One region of the Companilactobacillus miaonis genome, then DNA from elsewhere that is predicted to be linked to it. Evidence: a T-box and tRNA genes for the amino acid it is inferred to sense, from the RefSeq annotation. Region 1 holds a T-box; the other holds one or more tRNA genes.
What was found. The T-box of region 1 lies ahead of asnS (asparagine--tRNA ligase). A T-box ahead of a tRNA ligase gene usually reads a tRNA of that ligase, here a tRNA-Asn.

Region 1 (11,997 bases):
ACTAAATTAACCTTCTTGTTGGCAATTGCCTTATAACGCAAACTTGGTTCCATCTTCGTGATTTGAGCAAAGTTAAGATGGTATTTCTTCTTCAAACCTAAATAACCATCTGGTTGATTAGAAAAATCGGGGTCAAAAGCAGCATGAACTTTATTATTGACCCTTTCCAAATCACTCAATTTAGTAACGTTATACTTCTTGGAAAATTCTTTAGTAACAGCTAAATCATAACCATTTTCATACTTCATCGGACGCAAGAAACTCATATTCTCTTGGGTTGCCAGCTGTTTTTTAGCAATCTGATAGATTTTTTCTGGGTCTTTTGGAGTCTTTTTATCGTATTTAACAAGTGCCTCCAAAACTGTTCCCGTGAATTCCGGATAAATATCAACTTGATTTCGTTTTAACGCCTTGTACAAGAATGTCGTTCCACCGAAGTTCGGTTTCAAAGTGATATCAACATTCTTATTGTCTTGTTCAATCAAATCTTTATACATATTCATCAGGATTTCTGGTTCACTACCGAGTTTCCCGGCGATGGTAATCTCAACTGGTTGCGGTTTGACAGCTTGATAAATTTTACTGCCACCAAGGCCAAGAATTAGTAACAAGACTACTATCCCACCAGCATAAATGTGTTTTTTTGACGAACCCATAAATTTTAATAAAGCACTGAAAATAAAAGCTAATAGTGCTGACAAGACACCACCAATAACTAAGTAGTAATTATTGTTCTGTTGAATCCCCAACATGATGTAATCACCTAAACCGCCTGCTCCGATAAAGGCAGCCAAGGTGGCAGTACCAATAATCATGACTAACGCAATTCTGATACCGGAAATTATCATCGGCAAAGCTAATGGAAATTCTAATCGTTGAAGCCTCTTCCATTTTGATAGGCCAAAGGCGACCGCTGCTTCTTCAAGGTTAGGATCAATATTAGTCAAACCAGAATAAGTATTTTGATATAGTGGCATGATTGCGTACATCGTTAAAGCTACCACAGCAGGGACTGTTCCAATTCCGACGATTGGAATCAGTAATCCTAACAGAGCAAGACTAGGAATCGTTTGAATGATCCCGGCAATTTGTAAACCAATTTCTCCAAAACGACGATGATTTCTCAATAAGATTGCTAATGGAATCGCAATCAGCATCGCAATTAATAGTGAAATAAAAGAAATTTCAATATGTTGATACAACGCTTTGAGAATTTCCCCTCGCTGCTCAACAATTGTCTGCATCAACATTTGCATTAGCGACTACCCCCTTCTTGTCCTAAATAAGCAACTAATTCTTGGGCAGTCATGGAATAACTAACATTCTTATATTGAAATTCAAAATGATTTACCTCACCCAATTGATTCATCAGTTGTTTAAATCCAGTAACCACAGGTAATGCATCATTATGAGGAATTTCTGTTAACAAACCTGATTCAATCAAAAATTCCATATCCCACCAATGTGGCGTCTTCGTATCGAAGAATTTTCTAACAAAGTCCGTTGCTGGATGTTGCATGATATCGTGTGGCGTACCGATTTGTTGAATCACACCTTTATTTAAAACCGCAATCCGTTGGCCCATCCGCAGAGCTTCTTGCATATCATGAGTCACAAATACAATCGTCGTTTGAAATTGTTGATGTAGTTTTAAAACTAAATCTTGCGACTTCTTTCTCAAAACTGGATCCAAAGCACTGAAAGATTCATCCATCAAAATTAAACTCGGTTCTGTCGCCAAAGCTCTAATAATAGCAATTCGCTGTTGCTGACCACCAGATAGTTCCGAAGGCATGCGCTTAGCATATTTTTTTGGATCCAACTCAACTGATTCTAGGAGTTCCGCTGCCCGTTGATGACGCTTAGCCTTAGAAACCCCCTTTTGTTCGAGTTGAATAGCAATATTATCTTCAACATTTAGATTGGGAAATAAACTGCTATCTTGGAGAACATAGCCCATATCCAGGCGTAATTTCTGGACATCGTAATCCTTAATTTTACGCTCATTGAAATAGACATCCCCATCAGTTGGAACCGTCAACTGGTTCAGCATTCTCAGCAATGTCGTCTTACCACTACCAGAAGGTCCCACGAGGACAAATAATTCACCGTCATTAATAGTTAAATTGATATCACGCAAAATTGTATTCTGGCCATATCTCATCCCAACGTTCTTATAAGTTATCAATTTATTTCCCCTCTCTAAACTTACTTACTTTCAATAATAAATATCTTGGAACTATTAAACAAAAAATTAGCACATTAATATTTCATTCATTTATTCTAAACAGAATAAACTATCCCCAAACGTTACAGTCAAGAATTTATTTATTAAATTTACTATCTAAGAAATCAATTAAATTAGTGGCTGAATGCCCCATGATTTTTTGATAATCATCACTAACTTCATTCAATAAACCGCGACCGCCAGCATCATACATTGAGGCTAACATATGTCCTTCATTTCCCTCGTTGTAAATCTGAGCAAATTTCTCAAGCGTGACTGGTTGATAACCAATCGATTTTTTTGCTACTTTGGACAAAACTTCTGCTAGTTGTGGCATCGTGTAATTGCGGTCTTGAGTTAGAGTGTAAATTCGACCGTTTGTGAGTAAGTCCTTACTTGAGGCGACTTTAGCAAAAGCTTTAGAACTATCCTCTAAGCTGATAAAACTCAAGGCTTGATCTTTCATTGGATAAATAACATTTTTACGTTCTACTAATTCGGGTAAATATGGTACCAAGGGATCGGCGTATAAAGCGTTACGAACGATAGTATAGGAAAGATTCGACTCTGCCAAACGACGTGGCAAATATCCATAAAAGGCTGATAAAGCAAAAGGATTATTGACTTGATCTGCGATAAAGCCCATTGCTAAAATATGCCCCACTTCAGCTTTTTGAGCCGCATTAATGACATTTTCCAATTCACTGACCCGACTAAAACTATCGTGACTCTTACTTGGCACATAAATTAAAACATCTTGATTTCTAAAAGCGGATATTAATGAATCCTCGCTGAAAAAATCAATTCCGACGACTTTAGCCCCAGTTTCCTCAAGGTGCTTTGCCTTCGATACTGTATGAACTGCTGCCGTTATATCGCCGCTAGGAACCAATTTATCTAACTCTTTAAAAATATGACCACCCAAGTGACCAGTTGCTCCAGTAATAATGTATTTCATTTTAATTACCTCAACTTTCTAGTACATGTTACTATATAATTAACAAGTATACAAATATTAAATTCCATTTCGTTGCTGATATACGAAAATAGCACCGGGTAATCGTTCTTTGATTACCCGGTGCTATTTGCCTTAATGCGTTATGTTCCGCTCTCTGTCTTAAAATTCAGCGTTTCCTGGTGTTCTTGGATATGCGATGACATCTCTGATATTTTCCATACCTGTGATGTACATTACTAGTCTTTCAAAACCGATACCGAAACCTGAGTGAACTGTACCACCGTACTTACGTAATTCTAAGTACCACTTGTAGTCGTCTTCGTTCATATCAAGTTCTGCCATTCTAGCTTCTAGTTTGTCCAAACGTTCCTCACGTTGTGAACCACCGATCAACTCACCAATTTCTGGAACTAATAAGTCTGCTGCAGCAACGGTCTTGCCATCGTCATTTGCACGCATATAGAATGCCTTGAATTCCTTAGGATAGTCAGTGATGAAGACTGGTTTCTTATAAACTTTTTCTGATAGATAACGTTCATGTTCTGATTCAAGATCTAATCCCCAATAAGGTTTAACTTCAAAATCAACATCGGCTTTTTCAAGAATATCGATTGCTTCTGTATAAGTAACGTGGGCAAATTCTTCACCAGCAGTTGCTTTCAAGCGGTCGATCAAAGTATTATCAACGTTTTCGTTCAAGAAGTCTAATTCTTCTTTTGCGTGATCCATCACATAGTTGATTACATATTTCAACAACTCTTCTGAGCAGTCCATCTCATCTTGAAGATCAGCAAATGCAAGTTCTGGTTCGATCATCCAGAATTCGGAAGCGTGACGTCCAGTATGGGAGTTTTCAGCTCTAAAAGTTGGTCCAAAAGTATAAACATTTCTGAATGCTAAGGCGAATGGTTCTACTTCTAGTTGACCAGAAACTGTTAAGTTAGTTTCTTTCTTGAAGAAATCTTGGCTGTAATCAACCTTGCCATCGTCTGTCTTTGGTACATTGTTCATGTCTAAAGTTGTTACTTGGAACATTTCACCGGCACCTTCAGCATCGGAACTAGTGATAATTGGTGTGTGAATATAAACGAAATCATGATGTTGGAGATATTCGTGAATAGCAAAAGCTGCTAGTGAACGAATTCTGAAAACTGAATAAAATGTGTTAGTTCTTGGACGCAAGTGAGCTACTGTTCTCATAAATTCATATGAGTGAGCTTTCTTTTGTAATGGATAATCTGAGTCTGATGAACCTTCCTCGATTACCTCTGTTGCGTGAATTTCAAATGGTTGTTGAGCTTTAGGAGTAAGTGCCAATTCACCGACAACTTTAATTGTTGTACTGATTGGATACTTAACTACTTCGGCATAGTTTTCCATGTCACTTGTGATAACTACTTGTACGTTCTTGAAAAATGAACCGTCATTTAATTCGATAAATCCTACTCGTTTTGAACCTCTAATAGTACGAATCCAGCCAGAAACAGTGATTTTATCACCGTCAGCAAATTCTTTTTTGTATAAATCTTTAACTAAAACTTCTTGCATAACTTTCTCCTTTTCCGGAATACTGTAAACAAAAAAAGATCTTCCATCCCTAATAAAAGGGACGAAAGATCTTTCCGCGGTACCACCCAAGTTTTTTGTTAAAAAACACCTCAAAAGTACATTAAATATACTCTCCAATGGTAACGTATTGGTTACGTCTAGTCCTACTCTTAAAAATTTCAGCTAGAGAAACAAAGATGTTTTTCCTGCATACCGACACGTTAAGTTTTCACTCACCTTAACTCCCTGTGGATAAAGTATACAGTACTCCTTCTTTTTAATATCTTTAGATATTTTAATTTTCTTAAATGTAGCATAGAATTAGCCATTTTGTAAAGTAAAATATAGATAGATTTAGGAGGGAACTTATGAAAAAAATATATAAATGGCTGATTGGAATCCTTATCACGCTACTAATAATCTGTGCTGGTTCTTTTTTCGTCATTAAAAGTAAAGAATATCAACCAAGCACTGCCGCAATGTCTGCCAGTAAGGTATCTACTACAACTGACAATATTACGAAATTTTCTGGAAATAATGCTAATCCAAATATAATTTTTTATCCAGGCGCACTCGTAGAACCAAAAAGTTACAGCATTTGGGCTGAAAAAGTCGCCGAAGCTGGCTTTAACGTTTATATCGTCAGATTTCCACTCGACTTAGCAGTCTTGAAAGTAAATTTAGCTGATAAGGTAGAGCAAACAAATGGATATGTCATCGGAGGTCACTCACTCGGAGGAACTATGGCCAGTCGCTATGCACACAGTCATCAAAAAAATCTCAAGGGAGTTTTCTTCCTAGCAAGTTATCCTGAAACTAAAGGTGATTTACGGAAAACCAACGTCCCTATTTTATCAATTACTGCCTCAAAAGATGGTGTTTTGAAATGGAATAACTATAAAAAAGCCAAAAAATTACTGCCAAGTAATACAGTTTATGAACAGATTTCAGGTGGCAATCATGCCGGTTTTGGAAGCTATGGTAAGCAAAAGGGCGACAATTCTGCAACAATCAGTAATCGTCAACAGCAAAATATTGTAAGTAAACTTTTAATAAATTGGTTAAATCACGAAATAAAAAAATAATTTAAAGCGTTTTCAATAATTCCCACAAAAGCGCATACATTTTTGTTATACTATCGTTAGTCGTTATATTTTTGGGGGAATTATGACTATTCTATTTAATAAAAAAATCACGCTGAGTGAGGATGCTCCAGCATTTTTTGAAAAATACATCCATTACGTTCATACAATCAACCCACAAGATTTATTTGAGGGTAAAAAGAACAAACAAATTCTAAAAAATAAATTCATTTTTAAAATTCATCAACTTGCTAACTTGGATTCAGCTAATCTTAGTCTCAAGACAACCGACAAAAATTTGGAAGTTTACGCAGAATTTCCTAGACAAGTTGCTGTTAAAATTGGAACTTATCCGATCAACCGTTACTTAAAACGAATCCTTGTTCAAGGTGCCTACCCTACTGTTCGCATCATGGGCGGTAGATTCAAAAAAGTAGTACCAACTGACTTTGACAAGGATATTATTGTCGATGGTGTTGAACCTTACGGAATCATTTTGGAACTGCATCAACCTGAAGTGGCTAATGAAAAAATCAGAAAAATCGATACACTCTATCACTATGTTTTCAAATCTGAGTATAGTTTGGTTAGTGTTTCAAAGATCTTAATGTGCTGTTTTGCTATTTTTGGTCTGGCACTTGGTTTAGGATTTATGTTTTTAGGTTTCTTTATGACTGGTCTAATGGTAATTGTTGCTTTCTTCGGGGTTAACTCTTACACTTTGATTTTGTCGGAAAATTATAAGCCTAAACGAATTGAATAGTTTTAAAAAGAAGTATGTCTGAAGCGGCATGCTTTTTTATTGTTTTTGGGTGTAGTATGTTGTCCTCCATAGCAAAGCCGATTTTGGCTGGAACGTGGTGGGCCGACTTGGAGCCAATTTCAAAACCGGAAATTGTCTTCAAGCTCGACCTTCTGCTAAATGCTAAAGCATTAAGCAGAATTTCACCACTGAGCCAAATCGGCTTTGCTATTCCGGACTGAATTTCACTCTTTTTGGGTATTTGCTTTCCATTCCTTTAAAAATAGTAATTCTATTCCGATTTAGGATTTTATATTTTAATGGATTATTGTGTCGCCTTATTCAAAATAGACATAATAATTCAAAAAGAAAGAGGACCTTACTAGACTGCATAATCTGCGGTTCTAGTAAGATCCTCTATTTTAATATCAATTTAAATTAATTAAAAATTGAAAAACCATAACGTATCCAAACTATAAACCAGTTCTTCGTCCATTTTAAGTAGAATAGTACCCACTTCAGAATTTACTGATCAACTGCAAAGAATCGGATTTAGTCTGGAGCAACAGCTCTGGAAAATGCTCAGTCGTGCCCACATCGTTCCAGCAATTTCCCAGAGCTGTTGCGGAAGACGGCATCTAACACTATTTCTTATAATCACTTACACCTTTTTGCAAACGATTTAAACCATCTTGAATCATTTCGGTTGGGCTTGCGATATTCATTCTGACAAAGTGATAACCGTCACCACGATAAACACTACCTGGCGTTAAGATCAAACCGGTATCTTTTTGGATGAAGTCGGTTAATTCTGTAACGTTTTCTGTTAATTCTGATACGTCAAACCACAATAGATACGTTGCTTCGCCTTTGACCCACTTGAATTCTGGCACATTAGTAGCTAGATAGTCTAAAACCAGCTTTCTGTTGGCCAATAGCTTTTCTTTTAAAGCCTTCAACCAGGCACTACCCTGTGTATAAGCAGCTATCGTTCCTGGAATCGCTACAATGTTTGGTTCTGCCAATTCCTCACTGTTGAGTCCTCGACTGACTTGTGCACGCAAATTATCATCTGGGACAATCACTGTTGAAGCATGTAGAGCGGCCACATTGAAGGTCTTACTTGGGGAGACGGCAACTACAACATTTTTTAATAATTCAGCCGGCAGTCCAAAAATTGGATTGTATCCATTTTCGGTGAACGTAATATCGCCGTGGATCTCATCACTGAATAATTTCACATCGTATTGCAAACACAATTGAGCAATTCTAGTTAATTCTTCTACTGACCAGATTTTACCAACTGGATTGTGGGGATTGCACAAAATCATCATGTTCGTCAATGGATCACTTAATTTCTCTTCTAGATCGGTGAAATCAATTGAATAAGAACGATCAGTTTTATCATAAACTAAATCATTCGAAACCACATGACGACCAGAATTTACGATTGAATTGTAAAAGATATTATAAACAGGCGCTTGTACCAAAACATTATCGCCTAAGGAGGTCAAACGACGAACTGCTGAAGAAATCGACGGCACGACCCCTGTGGCAAAAATCATCCAATCCTCTTGCGGGCGAACGTGGTGTTCACGCTCATACCAATCGGCGACCGCTTTTTTATAGTCATCAGGGATCTCTTCATAACCGAAAAGGCCCATTTCAATCTTTTTTTGGAGTGCTGAAATAATTTCTGGAGCGGTCTTGAAATCCATATCAGCAATCGTCATCGGTAATTCATTGGCACCAACATCCCACTTAGCTGAATTTCCTGCACGTGTTTTGTTTAGAGTTTCAAAATCGTACTTCATTATCATTTTCCTCCATTAAACTTTTTGTGACACACTAATAATAGTTTTATCTTTATCAATTTCTGGATCATCAAAGATGATTTTGTCGACAGACTTCACTTTGATTGAACCACTGATGGGATTTTTAATGCTCATAACATTTGTCGTGATTTCAGCATCGATATTAGAACAATATTCAAACGCTAAATCAGTTCTCAAAAGTTTGCAGTTGATCATCTTTAAGCCATCAAGATAACAAAGTCCTTGGTCACTTTCAATCGTGCAATTGACTAAAGTCAAATTCTTCGTGTTCCAAGCTAAGTATTCACCACTGATTTTTGAATCATAAATTGTAACATTTTCACAATTCCAAAAAGCATCTTTTGAGACAAAAGTCGAATTGTGAACTTCAATATTCTTAGCCCCATCGAAGACATAATTACCAACTACATTTAAATTCTCAGCATAAATATTTTCACTATCTTTGCCAAAATAATTTCCGTTTACTTGAACGTTATTCATCTTGATATTATTACAAGTCCACAAAGTTTCTTCAGCATCCGCAAAATGAACATTATTTAAAGTAATATCAGAAGCACGACGGAACAATTTTGGTGCTTGTAACGCTGAATTATTAATTTCAATATCCTCGGTATACCAAATACCAGAGCGTGACATTGTTTCAAAAATTGTATTATCAACTACGACATGTTTTGAATACCAAAGTGGATATTTCCACTTGAAAACAACGTCTTTCAAATCAATATTACGAGATTCTTTTAAAGGTGATTCTCCTTCACCAAATGTTGTATCAGAAATTTGGGCATCGTGCTCTTTAAAGAGTGGACGTTCACCATCAAAATATTCTTCATTTATTTGTTTTTTCATTAAATACCAAACCTTTTTGTTTTATTTACAAATACAATTGTTAACTAAATTGCTTGATATGTTAAATACTTATTTCAAATACTCTTTCATGCATATAAGTTATAGTTAATCATTTTCAACTGATTGTAACGCATACAATTCAGCATACTTGCCACCTAAAGCAAGTAATTGTTCATGAGTTCCCCGTTCAACGATTCGACCAGCACTTAAAACCAAGATCTGATCGGCATCTTGAACTGTTGACAGACGATGGGCGATTGAAATTGTTGTTCGATCGTCGCGCATCTTTTTCAAACTCTTAGTGATACTTTGCTCAGTTTGCGGATCAATATTAGCTGTTGCTTCATCCAAAATTAAAACTTTAGGATTTCTAACAATAGTTCTAGCAAACGAGATCAATTGACGCTGTCCAGTTGAAAAACTACCACCACGTTCTGTAACAGGTGCGTGATATTTTTCAGGAAGTTTTTGAATGAATTCATCAGCATCAACAAATTTTCCTGCTTGTTCAACTTGCTTGTCAGTGATCGAGTCATCAAACATCCGAATATTCTTAGCAATATCACCATAGAATAAATAAGGCTCTTGAATGACCAACCCGAGTTTCTGACGTAATTCCTTCGTTGAGTAATCACGAATATCATGATCATCAATCAAAATTTGACCTTCACCAAATTCGTAAAAACGCAACATGATATTAATAATTGAACTCTTACCACTACCTGTGTGACCAACAAAGGCAATGTTTTCACCAGGTTGAACTGTAAAGGAAATATCCTTCAAAACTGGTTCATCTGGATCGTAGCCAAAAGTAACGTGACGGAATTCAATTTTTCCCTCTGTGATTGTCTGTGAACTAGCTTCATTTTGTTTAGGAGCTAGTGTTTGATTATTAAACATACGCATAATTCGGTAACCAGCAACTAATCCATCTTGGAAAAATGACATGTAATTCATCACATTTCCTAATGGATTAAAGAAGTTTTGCTGATATGAGATAAAAGCATAGATCACACCTGCTGCTACGAAGGCATTCATACTCTGCAAACCAAAACCTAACAACGCAATCAATTCTGCCAAAGTGAACATCAAATTGATCATCGGATTCAATAAGAACGAATTAACATTGATCATCTGACGACGCATTTGATAATAAGCATTATTTTTATTTTCAAATTCAGAAGTTTTACGACCTTGTTGTCCGAACTGTTGAATAATACTGATACCCATCAGGGACTCGTTTAATTTAGTGTTGATTTGACTTAAATATTCACGCAAACGTTGATAGATTTTCGAACTGATATGTTGATAAACCCAAACGACTAAATAGAGCAAAACAACAAAAAACGCCGTTACAATAGCTAGCCAAATATGGACTGAAGCCATGGCAATAAAAGCCGAAATCATCGAAAATAGTGCCACGATGATCATTAAAAACAACGTCCAAAAATTATACAGTGTCTTTGTATCATTAGTTACACGAGATACGATTGAACCCGCCGGTGTAACATCAAAATACTTTAATCCCAAAGTGTGTAACTTATGAAATAATTTGCTTCTAATTCTTTCCAAAGTCCGTTCAGCACCCATCGCAAAGAAGAAGTTCTGCACAAATTGGACAATAGCTTGAATAATAGTTCCTAAGGCATACAAAATTGCAAAACCGACAATTAAACGCAAACCTGTACTCTGGTCAGTCAAATAATTATCCATATAATATTGCAACATTCGTGGCAGGAAAATATTAATCACACTCAAAACTAAAGCAAAACCAATTGCAATCGCAAATTGAATTTTGAACTCCCACGCAAAACTGAACAACCATTTTAAAATGTTATTGCGATCTTTTCGAGATAGAGAACGAACTTTTTTAAGTATATTCTCTTGTTCATTTTTATCCATTATTTAGCCTCCCCTCTAGCTCAGCTGTCTTTTCTTGAAGATGGAAAGTACTATAGTACCAACCCTTCTGTGCCAATAATTGTTTATGTGTACCCTTTTCAATAATAGTTCCGTTATCAATAACTAAAATTTGATTGGCATTTTCAACTGAACTCAAACGACTTGCAGCGATAATCGTTGTTGCTTCTTTTCTATTTTTAGCGATCCGTTGTTCAATATTACGTTCTGTTTTAAAATCGACCGCTGACAAAGAATCATCCAAAATCAAAAGTTTCGGATTACTCAAAATAGCTCGTGCAATTGCCAGACGTTGTTTTTGTCCACCTGAAAGAGATACCCCAAGTTCACCGACCTCAGTGTCATAACCATTAGGCATCTTTTCAATATCAGCATCCAAGTCGGCCACCTTACTAGCTGCTTCAACTTCCGCTTGACTAGCTTCAATATTGGCAAAACGAACATTATCACGAATATCCGTTGAAAATAGGAAGTTAGTCTGTGGAACGTATCCAATCGTATTCAAATAATTGTCAAGATTATATTTACGAATATCATATTGACCAACTTTAATAGAGCCATCATAATGATCGAAATCACGCATCAAAAGACTGATGATAGTTGATTTACCACCACCAGTTGGGCCAACAATTCCTAATGTCTGCCCTTCTTTTAATTGAAAGTGAACATCTCGTAAAGCTGTCGCTTGATCATCATCTGGATAATGAAATGAATGAATATTAAAATCCAAAGTACCATCAGGAACTTCTTCAATTTCGTGTTTTGGATGAACCAAAGAGGACTTTTCACCCAATAGTTCGCTAATACGATCATAACTAGCAGATCCACGTTCCAAAACA
Region 2 (11,997 bases), on a different contig from region 1:
GATGCATCTTAAAACTATAAATATCTTTATTCACCAAGAATCCTAAAGTTGGGGCATTATAGTTCTCCTCAACATAATACTGCTTGTCCCACTGGCGAACTCGGAAATAGACACCTAAAAGTGCATTGGTGATCTTTGTTCCACCAAAGGAATTGATTCGGCGAACATTTAAACTATAATACCCTAAATCTTGCATCATCTGTAATGTATCTTGATTTAAAGTCGAACTATAAAGACTTAGACCATTGATGTTGAATAAAATAGGATCATTGTAGTTGTTATATTTCTCCGGAAAGGCTCGATTCAAGCCTGACTTCGACACGATGATCCGATGTCCTAAATCACTGCGATCTTTGACCTCTTGTAAAATTTCATTCTCTTTATCGAATTCTTTTTGATAAATCGCTTGATCACCAAAATTAGCCGTTGCCATAACCGAAGTAAAATTAGCCGTCACTTCAAAAGCGACTACGAAGAATAGCAAAAAGCTATATTTGCGATTGTATTTCATCATCACCAAGAAAATGCCTGAAAACACAATGCATACCAAACTCAACCAGTAATAGTTAGTATTGATACTACTTAATTGATCAAATCCTAAATAACTAATCGTTTTAGGCAACAGCCATAACGTTAGGTAACCGATACTGATGAGAATTCCTGCTAGACAGCTACTTTTGATGATAGTTCCCGTCTCCGTTATAACGCCACTGTGATATGCTTTAGCCGCAATAAAAATACAAGCAAAGGAAAAGATAAAACTATTTCTAAAGGGAAAGCCAGCTGGATTTTGAAACATGTGCCACATCGTATTGAAAGTCGTCACGAACATGCTTACCAACAGGATTCCTAGTAGGAAAACTGAATTCTGCTTATCACGGTTGCCAACTTTTTTACTTAAGAAATAACTCAATAACAAAATCAACACCATCGACGTCATGAAAACCGATGGCCCATGTTCAAGCCGTTGACTGTAACTATTGCCACCAATTCCTAATTCGGTCAATGCTTCCAAGCCAAATTGAGCCGATGGCAAATAATTGAGCACATTAAAAGAAGTTTTGGCCGTCTTCAACATCCCTACGAGAGTCGGAATTAAAACTACTGCAGAATTTAAACCCGCCAAAATGGAGACAATTAGATAGTGGCGAATTACTAACCACTTGTCACGCTTTTGAAATAGCCGTTCTTCAAAAGCAATAAAGATAAAGAACCAAACTGAGAAAATACACAGCATATAGCCTAAATAATAATTAAAAATAATAGCGAAAAGAATTGAGAAATAATATAGTAAGTACTTTTGTTCCTTGATAACTTTCATCACACCGACTGCAACTAATGGCAACATGATCAAAGCATCTAACCACATCAAATCATAAAAGTATGAAGCAACGAATCCACAGAAACTATAAGCAATTGTGAATAACAAATTAACTGCATCGTATTTTTTAAAATATGATTTGAGGAAATATCCCATCGTGACACCCATAGTGGATATCTTGAGCATAATCAAAATATCAGCCGCCACAGGAATATTTCGAGGACTAAAAAATACTAACAAGAGATTAAACGGTGAAAGTAAGTAATAACTCATGACTGGGAAAAAGTTATCACCTAACGACTGACTAAATAGGTAAAAATGTAAATTTCCCGATACTAATTGCCGTCTAAGCTCCGTCAGAAAAGTTAAGTATTGTGTTCCTAAATCGCTACTCAAAAAATTATTAGTCCCAAAGGGAACTAAATTCGAATAAGCAAAAATCAACGACACGATCGCTAAATTAATCAAAAACGCACCAGAATAATAAAATAAACGACGTTTATTCATATTTTTTCTCCTTATCATCAAAATAATAAGAAAATTTACGGTATAAGTAAAATTATAAGCTGTCAAATACAAAAAAGGCTTGCTTACGCAAGCCCTTGTTTTGATCGTTTTTCATAAAATTTACCTCTGATTTGATTAGTTTAAATGGTTATTAGTTATCTGAATGTATTTTGAATGTGTTCGTTGTTATATCTTTATTAGTTTAAAAATCTTTTTGCATTACGGCTTCTGATTACCTTTGTGCAAACAGTTGCTAAAACTGAGACACCCGTAAGAACGAGAAAGGGATGTTTTTTCATATGCTTCACCTCGTTTTTTGTATAGCCATATTTGACTATGTATACATAATAGCTTGGTTGTATGAAAATACTTTTATCAAAATAAGAATAATTTATGAAGTTTAGTGTTTAACTTAAAATATCCATCACCATTTGACGTGCCAAAGCAAACTGATTGGTTTGCAACGTCGTAATTTTTTTGGCTTTTCTTTTTCTAAAATCATAAGTAAAAAATTGCAAGGGATTAACACATCCTCCAATAATTTCATTTTTTACAGGCGCAAAAAAATACTGCAACAGAGAATCAATCACTCCTCTATTACAGTATTCATGAACTATTTATCAGCTTTTTCCACAGCAGCTCCGGCCAAAGCACTGACATAGTTAACTGGCTTGTCATAGTTTGGTTGGAAGAGGAAGTCTACCATTGATAGTTCGTCAATCGTAACTTTCTTTTGAATTGCTAATGACAACAAGTTAGCTGATTGTGATACGTCGTACATACTTGTTAGAGCTCCACCTAGAACTTGTCTTGTTTCTGGATCCCAAACGAGATTCATCAAAACAGGAGTTGTACTCAACATGAATTCAGGACGGTAATTATCTTCTAAGCTGACTTCTTCAACTTTTTTACCTAATACATCAGCATGACTCTTAGTCAACCCACTAGCTGCGTATGTTCTACCAAATAATTCAACCGCTGAACTAGCTTGGGTCCCCATATATGCTACAGTATCCTTCTCGATATTTTTCCCAACTAAGATTCCTTGGCGAACTGAGTTTGTTGCTAAAGGAATGTATTGGTCATCACCCGTTGGATTGTAGTGGACACTTGCAGCATCCCCAGCAGAATAGACGTCTGGAATACTTGTGTGCATGTACTTGTCGACAATCAATGCCCCATTTGGTAGAGTCTTGAATTTGTCAGCAAACATCTTCGTATTAGGACGGAATCCAACACACATTACTGCAATATCAGCCTCATAAGTATTTTTATCTGTTTTTACAATTACACTATGATCTGTTTCTTCAAATGATTGTACTTTTTCGCTCAAGCCTAAAGTTACACCGTTGTCACGGTAATCTTTTTCAGCGATGGCAGACATATTTGGATCAAGGTTCTTAGCTAAAACGTCTGGCAAAGCATCGATCAAAGTAGTTTCTTTGCCTAGAGTTGCATACCCTTCAGCTAATTCAGCTCCGATATAACCGGCACCAATAACGATAGCACTCTTGATATTTTGAGCATTTTCTTTCAATTCATTAGCGTTAGTCCAGTTCTTGCAAAGCATTACTCGTTTTGAGTCGATACCAGGAATTGGAGGAATGATTGGTGCAGAACCAGTCGTGATCACTAACTTATCATAATCTTGTTCAAAAGTTTCCCCACTAGTTAAGTTCTTCACTGATAGTTTTTTGTTATCAAAGTCGATATCTGTTACATCATGTTTCATGTACATGTGTGCACCCAAATCACTCAATGCTTCTGGTGAAGCATAAAACATCTTATTAGGATCGGATACACGATCACTTACCCAAAGTGCAATCCCACATGATAGGAAAGATAAATTATCATTACGCTCAAAAACTGAAACTTCCCAGTCGGGATGTTCCTTTAAAATGTTCATTGCTGAAAAAGTTCCCGCATGAGTACAACCCACAATACTTACTTTCATAAATAGACACCATCCTTTTTTCTTATTATTATAATTTATTCACGAACTCATTGAAAGCGATTACGAAATATTTAAAAAAATATATTTAATTTATATATTTAACTTATAATCGCCAATAATTTCGTTTTTAAACCTCACAATTTTGAACTTTGTGTATTAATTATCAATAAAATCAAAAATTTTATGATACCGTTATTATCCACCTTTTTATAAAATTTGTACTATTAAAAATAAATAAATATTTTTTCCAAAAATGAATTTAATTGTTTAAACACATGTGGTATATTAGTAACTGTGAAAGGGGTAACGATATGCAAGTGCAATTCCTTCCTTTTTAACTCTTAATGAAAGGTTTGCGATACACATCCTCATATCGTAACCTTACTAAGCTTACTACGCATGATCAACAAGAATTGCCCCCCTCAATCAATTCTTGTTAAATCAAAATGCGTTCCCATTACAATAATTTACTTTGAATGCTTTCATTAATTAACAAATCCCTCTCTATTTGACAAACATGGAAACCTCACAAGCATTCATATCGTACCCCCGACACTACTGGTGATGCCGCTATCAATTTAGCGCAAAAAACAAGCTCGTCCCCCCAAGATGAGCTGTTTTTTTTTGCTTAAATTTCATTATTTATACGAATAAAAGCAATTAATTAATTCCATTTAATCACGATATTATTTATCAATTGCAAATTTTCTTACTAATTAATTGACCACCTATTTTCGATCCAATTTAATGACATTTTATAAAAATAACTATACTTTTTATTAATTAAATATAAACATTGTGATATTAAAAACAAACAAATTTTTTTACAAAAACTGAATACATATGTTTAAACACATGATGTATATTTATAACTGTGAAAGGGATAAAGATATGAATCCAATGTGATTCCTCCTTTATTACTCTTAATAACAGTTGTGATACATCCTCATATTACAACCAATATCTAATCAAATTACTAAAAATAAGTTGTCCCCCCTCAAGCAACCTACTTTTGATAATTAATTCCATTACATAATTTACTTTGAATGCTTTCCACTTAATAAAAAATCCTTCTATTTGACTATTGGAAACTCATTACAAATAAATTTGTATCTATTATCCCCGACACTACTGGTAATGCTGCTACAGTGTAGCAAAAGACAAGCTCATCCCCCCTCAGATGAGCTTCTTTTTTTGCCTTTTTTATGCCTATTTCGAAAAAAATGTCAATTTATCCGAATTAATTTTTATTTTAATTTTCAATAAAAATTTTTTTCTATTTTGGATTAACATGTTTAAACATATGTGCTATATTTATAACTGTGAAAGGGGTAAAGATATGAATCGCAATTCCTTCCTTTTTAACTCTTAAAAAATTGCGATACATCCTCATATCGTAAACTCACAAAAAACCATTCATTGACCCCCTCATTCAATGAATGGTATCCCATTACAATAATTTACTTTGAATGCTTTCATTAATTAATTAACAAATCCCTCTATATTTATAAATTTGGAAACCCTCATAAGCGTTCATATCTTTATCCTTTCACTACTGGTAATGCTGCTACTCCATTGTAGCGAAAAACAAGCTCATCCCCCCTCAGGTGAGCTTTTTTTGTGCTCTTTTTTTGGATATGATTTTTATTCAAATTTTGTACGGAACTGATTTATAGTTGGGATTCGTTATCGAACTTCTTTTCTAAATTTGTTCAAAAATAAAAGGATATTACTTAGATCACAGTAAAATGCTGGATCCAATAACATCCTTTTTTCTTATTAAATTTATTTTAAAAAAGTAAATACCCCTCAACTAGATTCAGTCTGGAGTAACAAATTAGTGTTCAGAAGCTCCACTAGTGGCATCTACTTCTGGCTTTGCTGCAGGTTTTGGAGCTGCTGGTGCATCGTCTTTTTTAGAAGCTCCAGCTGTTGCGTCGACTTTCTTGTTTGGATCTGGGACTAACATTTGGCCGGTTTCTTTTAAGTACTCGTTAACGATTGGCATCAAGTCTAATACCCATTCGTTGACACCTTTGTAATTACCTTCTTCGTCATGCATAGCTTTATAGTAGTGCATGATATGTTTTGTTTCGTTATTTCCAGGCACTGGCATTGAAACTAAATCTTGTTTGCCTGATCTTAAAATGCTGATCACTTGTTTAACATGTTTGATAACTCTTGCTACATCGGGATGAACATCAGATAGTGGGTCTCCGACTTGAGCAGGTGTTCTCTTAGCTAACATTTTTTCAGTTGGCAAGAAGTGATTGTAATAGATAAATTGGTTATTCTCATCGACATATGACAATTCGATTGGTGTCGTCTTCAACATGTAGTTTAATTGATTGACGGTTAGTAAACCACTATCCAATTTAACATACGTGTCACCTTCAACTGCATTTACCTTCTTGGCCGCTTGATCCAACCAGTCGTCAGCTTTCATATCGACACCTTCAACTGTTGTGTCAGCTTTGCCTGAAGCTGTCAGGTCTTCTGTTTCGTAATCGTCAGTTTCGTCAATCATGTTGATCACCTTCGCAAATTTAATAAATTTCTTGACCGTTGAATCGAGGAATTTCACAGTGCCTTCATCTTTTAAATTTCCATTGTCGTCAAAGGCAGTTTTGACATCACCCAATAAGAATTCGTTCCCAGGTAGGACAATAGCATTAACACCGGGTGCTTCCAAAATTTGACGAAGATGCAATTGTGCGCGGGATGAACCTTGAACGTGATAAGAAGCTCCGACGATCATAACTGGTTTGCCATCGAACGGATGAATCTTGTACGATAGCCATTCGATAACATTTTTCAAAGCTGCGGGAACAGTATGATTGTGTTCAGGAGTAGCGATAATTACCCCATCAGCAGCCTTAATTTTATTACTTATATTTTGAATAACTGGTGTATTGGTTTGATCATTGTCTTGACTAAACATTGGTACGTCATTGATATTTAAAACTTCAATGTCAACAATTCCTTTACAGTGCTTAGCAATAAAATTCAAAAGTGTTCGATTGTATGATTGGTCAGCGATTGAACCAGCGATACCTACTAATTTCATAATTTACCCTCCTAGTCTTTGTCCCAAGAAAATTCTTCAGCTTTTTGTTTGTTAACGTCATTGGCGTTATTTAGCTGTTTAGCAATATTGACGAATTGCAAGAAGTCTTGGAAAAGGCCATCTAATTGTTCGACAACTTTTTTATCTTTCAAATTACCATCCGCATCGAATGCTTGTAGTGAATGTCCTAACAAGAATTCTGAACTTGGCATGATACGAGCCTTTATTTCAGGTGAATCAAGAATTTGACGCAATTGTGCTTGAGCACGGGATGATCCGAGTGAACCATAAGATGCTCCAGTAATCATCACAGGTTTGTCGACTAAAGGATGGATTCCGTAGGATAACCAGGCCAATGCACTCGACAAGACAGCTGGAATTGAATGGTCATATTCAGGTGTCGCAATAATCACTCCATCACTAGCTTCAATCTTTTTGGCAATATCTAAAGCCGCTTGAGGAACAAATTTATCAGGACTCTTTTTGTATAACGGTAATCCTGAAATTTCCACAAGTTCTATCTCAGCAGCTGACTGAAAATGTCTCTTCATGTATTTCAACAAATCACGGTTAGTTGACTTCTTGGAATTCGAGCCAACAATAGCAACAAATTTATTCATAATCACCAATCACCTTATTCATAATTTTATCTTACGAATCCATTGTAATTTTATTCACATAATAAATCAATCTATTTTTGGAATATCTTTGATATATCATACTATATCAATTTAAATTTATCTCTTAACCCGCTAGTAACAAAGCATTGTAAGTCTTTCGTAATAAAAATTGCTTCCACTCCCGGCTGTTTTTCAATCAATTTGGAACCGTTTTCTATACCTTGGTAAAATCCAATTGTCGACCAGATTTCACCGTCGATTGATAAATCACTAACAATCGTTACACTAGCCAAATTATTTTTTATCGGATAACCAGTCTTTGAATCAAACATGTGATGATACTCATGTCCATCAATCACCAATTTGCGCTCATAAATCCCTGAAGTACCAATTGATTTAGCAGAAGTATGCAATACTCCCAGCGACACATTTCGTTCTCTGATCGGATTTTGAATCCCAATGTTCCACATCCCATCCGGATGTTGGCTGTTACCAACTAACAAGACGTTGCCACCGAGATCAATAATGCCAGAAGTTACGCCCATTTTAAGCCACAATTCTTTGATTTTATCGGCGATATATCCTTTAGCAATTCCACCAAGATCAATTTCCATCCCTGGGTCGTCTAAATAAACTGAATGTTTCTCATCATCCAAAACAATTCGCTCGGGATCAATAATTTCTAAACGTTGTTTGATATCATCATCACTAGGTTTATTGGCACCTTTAAAACCAATTTTCCACAATTTGACCAGTGGACCAATTGCTACATTGAAACCCAAGTGCTTACGACTGACCAAAACAGCCCGTTTAACCAATTGATAAGTATCCTCAGGCACGACTACTGGTGCAACTCCAGCATTGTGATTGATTGACATAACTTCAGAAATATCTCGATTTACAGTTAATTTATTTTCAAAATTTTGAATCAATTTATATCCAGCGTCTAATTCCTTGGCACCAGCGGGTTTTGCCACTGTTAAATTGATTGTTGTACCTAATCCATGGTAAGTCTTGTTGATCAAACCCATAATTATCCCTCAATTCGCTTTACTACAATCTTCACAATTATAACCATAACACCCAAAAAAATTTGAGCAAATAAAAAAAGGAGAAACACAAAAATGTGCCTCTCCTTTGGGAGTTTTTATCAATTCATTATCTAATATGATTATTATATAATAAATGTAACGAAAGTGTGTTAAATTGGCTTAACAAACTTGTTACAATTTATGTTACAAAATAGTATTACTTCTATTGTTTTATTGGTGAATAGATGCCGTACTCCGAACTAGATTCCAGTTTTATTTTTTATCCCAAATACTTCAAAATTTAAATAGACATAATTCTCTTACTTATTTAATAAGCAAAAATACAACTTTTTGATTTTTCAATCCCACAACTTGGCGGTAAAAAAAAGTTAGTCAACATTATTACACAACCAAATAGAATTGATTTTTCTAAGCTTTTCGTAATTGATGCAAAACTCAGCTCATCAATAGTCGAAAATGCTAGTTTTTTTGCTGTTTTAAATGATTCTAAAAAAATAAATAATTACGATGAAATAAAATATATCTTTGAAAGTGAGAAAGAAATTAATATAACTCCAATTTTGATGTCTGATAATGATAAGTTCAAAAAATTATTAACAAATAAATAAAAATTAACAATGTTTTCTTCAAACTGTTCGCGATTAATGAACAGTTTTTTTTATCGCGCAAAATCTGCGCAAAGTACTTTGCATATTTATGAAATTTTGGCAAAAATAAAAATAGCTAAATCCGCTTATATCAACGAATCTAGCTATTTTTGAAATGTTTTGAAATTGTTACATATGCCGTGTGCAGGAGTCGAACCTGTGACCGCCGGTTTACGATACCGATGCTCTACCAACTGAGCTAACACGGCAAAAAATGGAAATCCTAAAAAAAATACATCTAATTCTAATGAACTAGATGTAAATATTGAAGACACCTAGGATTTCCTAAGTATTATAACTCCGGATGTCAGACTCGAACTGACGACACCCTGATTAACAGTCAGATGCTCTACCAACTGAGCTAATCCGGAATAATTCAATAGCTCTTTAACAGAACTATTAAATTCTATCAATCTATCAAGATTGAGTCAATACTTATTTGGCATTTTCTTTAGTAATTTTTGTTACGCCACCCATGTATGGTACCAAAACGTCAGGAATTGTTACTGAACCGTCTTCATTTTGATAATTTTCAAGGATTGCAGCTACGGTACGACCAGCAGCAAGTCCTGAACCGTTCAATGTGTGAGCAAGTCTTGTCTTTCCATTTTCGTCACGATATCTGATATGAGCACGACGAGCTTGGAAGTCTAGACAGTTTGAACAACTTGAAACTTCACGATACTTGTCTTGAGCAGGCATCCAAACTTCAAGGTCATAAGTCTTAGCTGAACTGAAACTTGCATCCCCACTTGATAATACGATTACGTGATATGGAAGGCCTAGTTGCTTCAAAATGTTTTCAGCATTAGCAGTCAATTTTTCCAATTCGTTGTATGATTCTTCAGGCTTTGTGACCTTAACCATTTCAACCTTGTTAAATTGGTGCATCCGGATCAAACCACGAGTATCACGACCAGCAGAACCAGCTTCTGAACGGAAACATGGTGTTAGTGCTGTAACGTATTTAGGCAAGTCTTTTTCGTCCAAAATCTTGTCAGCAAAGTAGTTTGTCAAAGGAACTTCAGCTGTAGGGATCAAAGTCAATGGGTTTTCATCAACCATAACCGTATAAACATCTTCAGTAAACTTAGGGAATTGACTAGTACCAAACATGGCACCGTTATTTACTAAGTATGGAGGGATTACTTCGGTATAACCCTCTTTTTGGTGTTGATCGAGCATGAAGTTATAAACCGCACGTTCTAGTCTTGCACCCATTCCGATGTAATAAACAAAACGACTACCAGCAACTTTAGTAGCTTGTTCAAAGTCTAAGATGCCTAGTTCTTCACCAATATCCCAGTGATGTCTTGGCTTAAAGTTTTCCTTAGGAACTGCACCGACTTTTCTAATTTCCACGTTAGTACTTTCATCAGGGCCAACTGGAACAGAGTCGTCAGGAATATTTGGCAAACGAACCAGAATATAGTTCATCTTACCTTCAGTATCTTCAAGGTCAGCGTCTAATTTCTTAATGTCACTACCAACTTGTTTCATAGCAGCGATTTCTTCACTAGCATCTTCTTTGTTACGTTTCTTAGTAGCGATTCCTTGAGAAACAGTATTTCTCTTTTCCTTCAAAGTTTCACTCTTAACTAGTAGTTCACGACGTTTAGTATCGTAACCTAATAGTTCGTCGATTTCTTCACTTGTAACACCACGTGAAGCTAATTTATTTTTGATCCAGTCAGGATCTTTTCTGATTAGCTTGATATCTAACATACATTTTCTCCTTTTTTTACGCAAGAATACAAAAAAAGTCGACTCATCTCTCCAAAGAGGGACGAATCGACTTATTCGCGGTACCACCCAGTTTCAGTGTAAACCTAATACACTGCACTTTCAGACTTTATCGGATCAACCCGAACGGCATTACCCGTTGCCAGAATGCTGGAATAAAGACCTTAATGATTTTCACCGACCATCATCTCTCTGAAAGGTTTATGAGTAGGCACTCTCTTAGCGTTATATTTACATTAATAATAAGTTAAACGAATCTAAATTACAACTAGTAATGGTTATGTTTTTTCTCGTGAGCCACATCAATATCTTCTAACTTCAAGAACTTTGTCTTGTAACGAATCTTGTAGTAAGCCCAGCAGACGAATAAAATAATCAACCCACTGTAACTGATCAAGAGACGACCAACATTGAAGTTGACCATTGAGCGAACGTCTTGACCCAAGATGATAATGATACCCAAAATAATCGCAAGAATTGGACCGAATGGGAACCACTTAGCCCTGTAACGAAGATCCTCCAACTTGTAACCCTTAGCTAGATAAGCTTTTCTGAAACGATAATGAGAAAAGGCAATTCCTAACCAAGCAATGAATCCCGTCAAACCACTGGCCGCAACTAGTAGTTCGTAGAATGAGTCACCGTAAAAACTCGTGAAAAGTGCAATCGCACCGATCAGGGCTGTCAAAAGTAGTGAGAAAACAGGCACACCACGACCGTTAGTTCTAGCAAAAGCCTTCGGAGCCATCCCCTGTTTACTCATCGACCACAGCATACGACTCGCTGCATAAAGTCCTGAGTTAGCTGCGGAGATAACTGAAGTTAAGATAACGGCGTTCATTACCCCTGCAGCTAACGGGATTCCGACTTTCTTAAAGACGATCGTAAACGGACTGATTGCAATGTCGCCAGCCCCTGACCCGAGCAAATTAGGGCTAGTGTAAGGAATTAAGGCACCAATCACGGCAATTGACAAGATGTAGAATAAAAGAATCCGCCAAAACACTTGCTTGATAGCCTTGGGAATACTCTTTTCCGGTGTAGCGGATTCACCAGCGGTAATCCCAATCAATTCAGTTCCTTGAA

Region 2: it encodes a tRNA-Asn, which carries the amino acid that the T-box ahead of asnS (asparagine--tRNA ligase) is inferred to sense. The anticodon was not compared.

The regions. Positions count from the first base shown of each region.
Region 1 is NZ_JAYKTX010000002.1:229,260-241,256, reverse strand. Features, by position in the region: gene U8521_RS02760 (ABC transporter permease/substrate-binding protein) at 1-1,256, opposite strand, end outside; gene U8521_RS02755 (ATP-binding cassette domain-containing protein) at 1,256-2,188, opposite strand; gene U8521_RS02750 (SDR family oxidoreductase) at 2,325-3,185, opposite strand; gene asnS (asparagine--tRNA ligase) at 3,345-4,733, opposite strand; T-box leader at 4,788-5,023, opposite strand; gene U8521_RS02740 (alpha/beta hydrolase) at 5,102-5,818, shown strand; gene U8521_RS02735 (hypothetical protein) at 5,901-6,578, shown strand; gene U8521_RS02730 (MalY/PatB family protein) at 7,202-8,371, opposite strand; gene U8521_RS02725 (DUF3737 family protein) at 8,387-9,238, opposite strand; gene U8521_RS02720 (ABC transporter ATP-binding protein) at 9,344-11,140, opposite strand; gene U8521_RS02715 (ABC transporter ATP-binding protein) at 11,133-11,997, opposite strand, start outside.
Region 2 is NZ_JAYKTX010000005.1:145,631-157,627, forward strand. Features, by position in the region: gene U8521_RS05750 (YfhO family protein) at 1-1,828, opposite strand, end outside; gene U8521_RS05755 (pemK family growth inhibitor) at 2,236-2,418, opposite strand; gene U8521_RS05760 (FAD-dependent oxidoreductase) at 2,442-3,782, opposite strand; gene U8521_RS05765 (NAD(P)H-dependent oxidoreductase) at 5,620-6,849, opposite strand; gene U8521_RS05770 (NADPH-dependent FMN reductase) at 6,861-7,469, opposite strand; gene U8521_RS05775 (FAD:protein FMN transferase) at 7,571-8,500, opposite strand; gene U8521_RS12755 (DUF1829 domain-containing protein) at 8,842-9,129, shown strand; tRNA gene U8521_RS05780 (tRNA-Thr) at 9,305-9,377, opposite strand; tRNA gene U8521_RS05785 (tRNA-Asn) at 9,467-9,539, opposite strand; gene serS (serine--tRNA ligase) at 9,604-10,893, opposite strand; gene U8521_RS05795 (amino acid permease) at 11,180-11,997, opposite strand, start outside.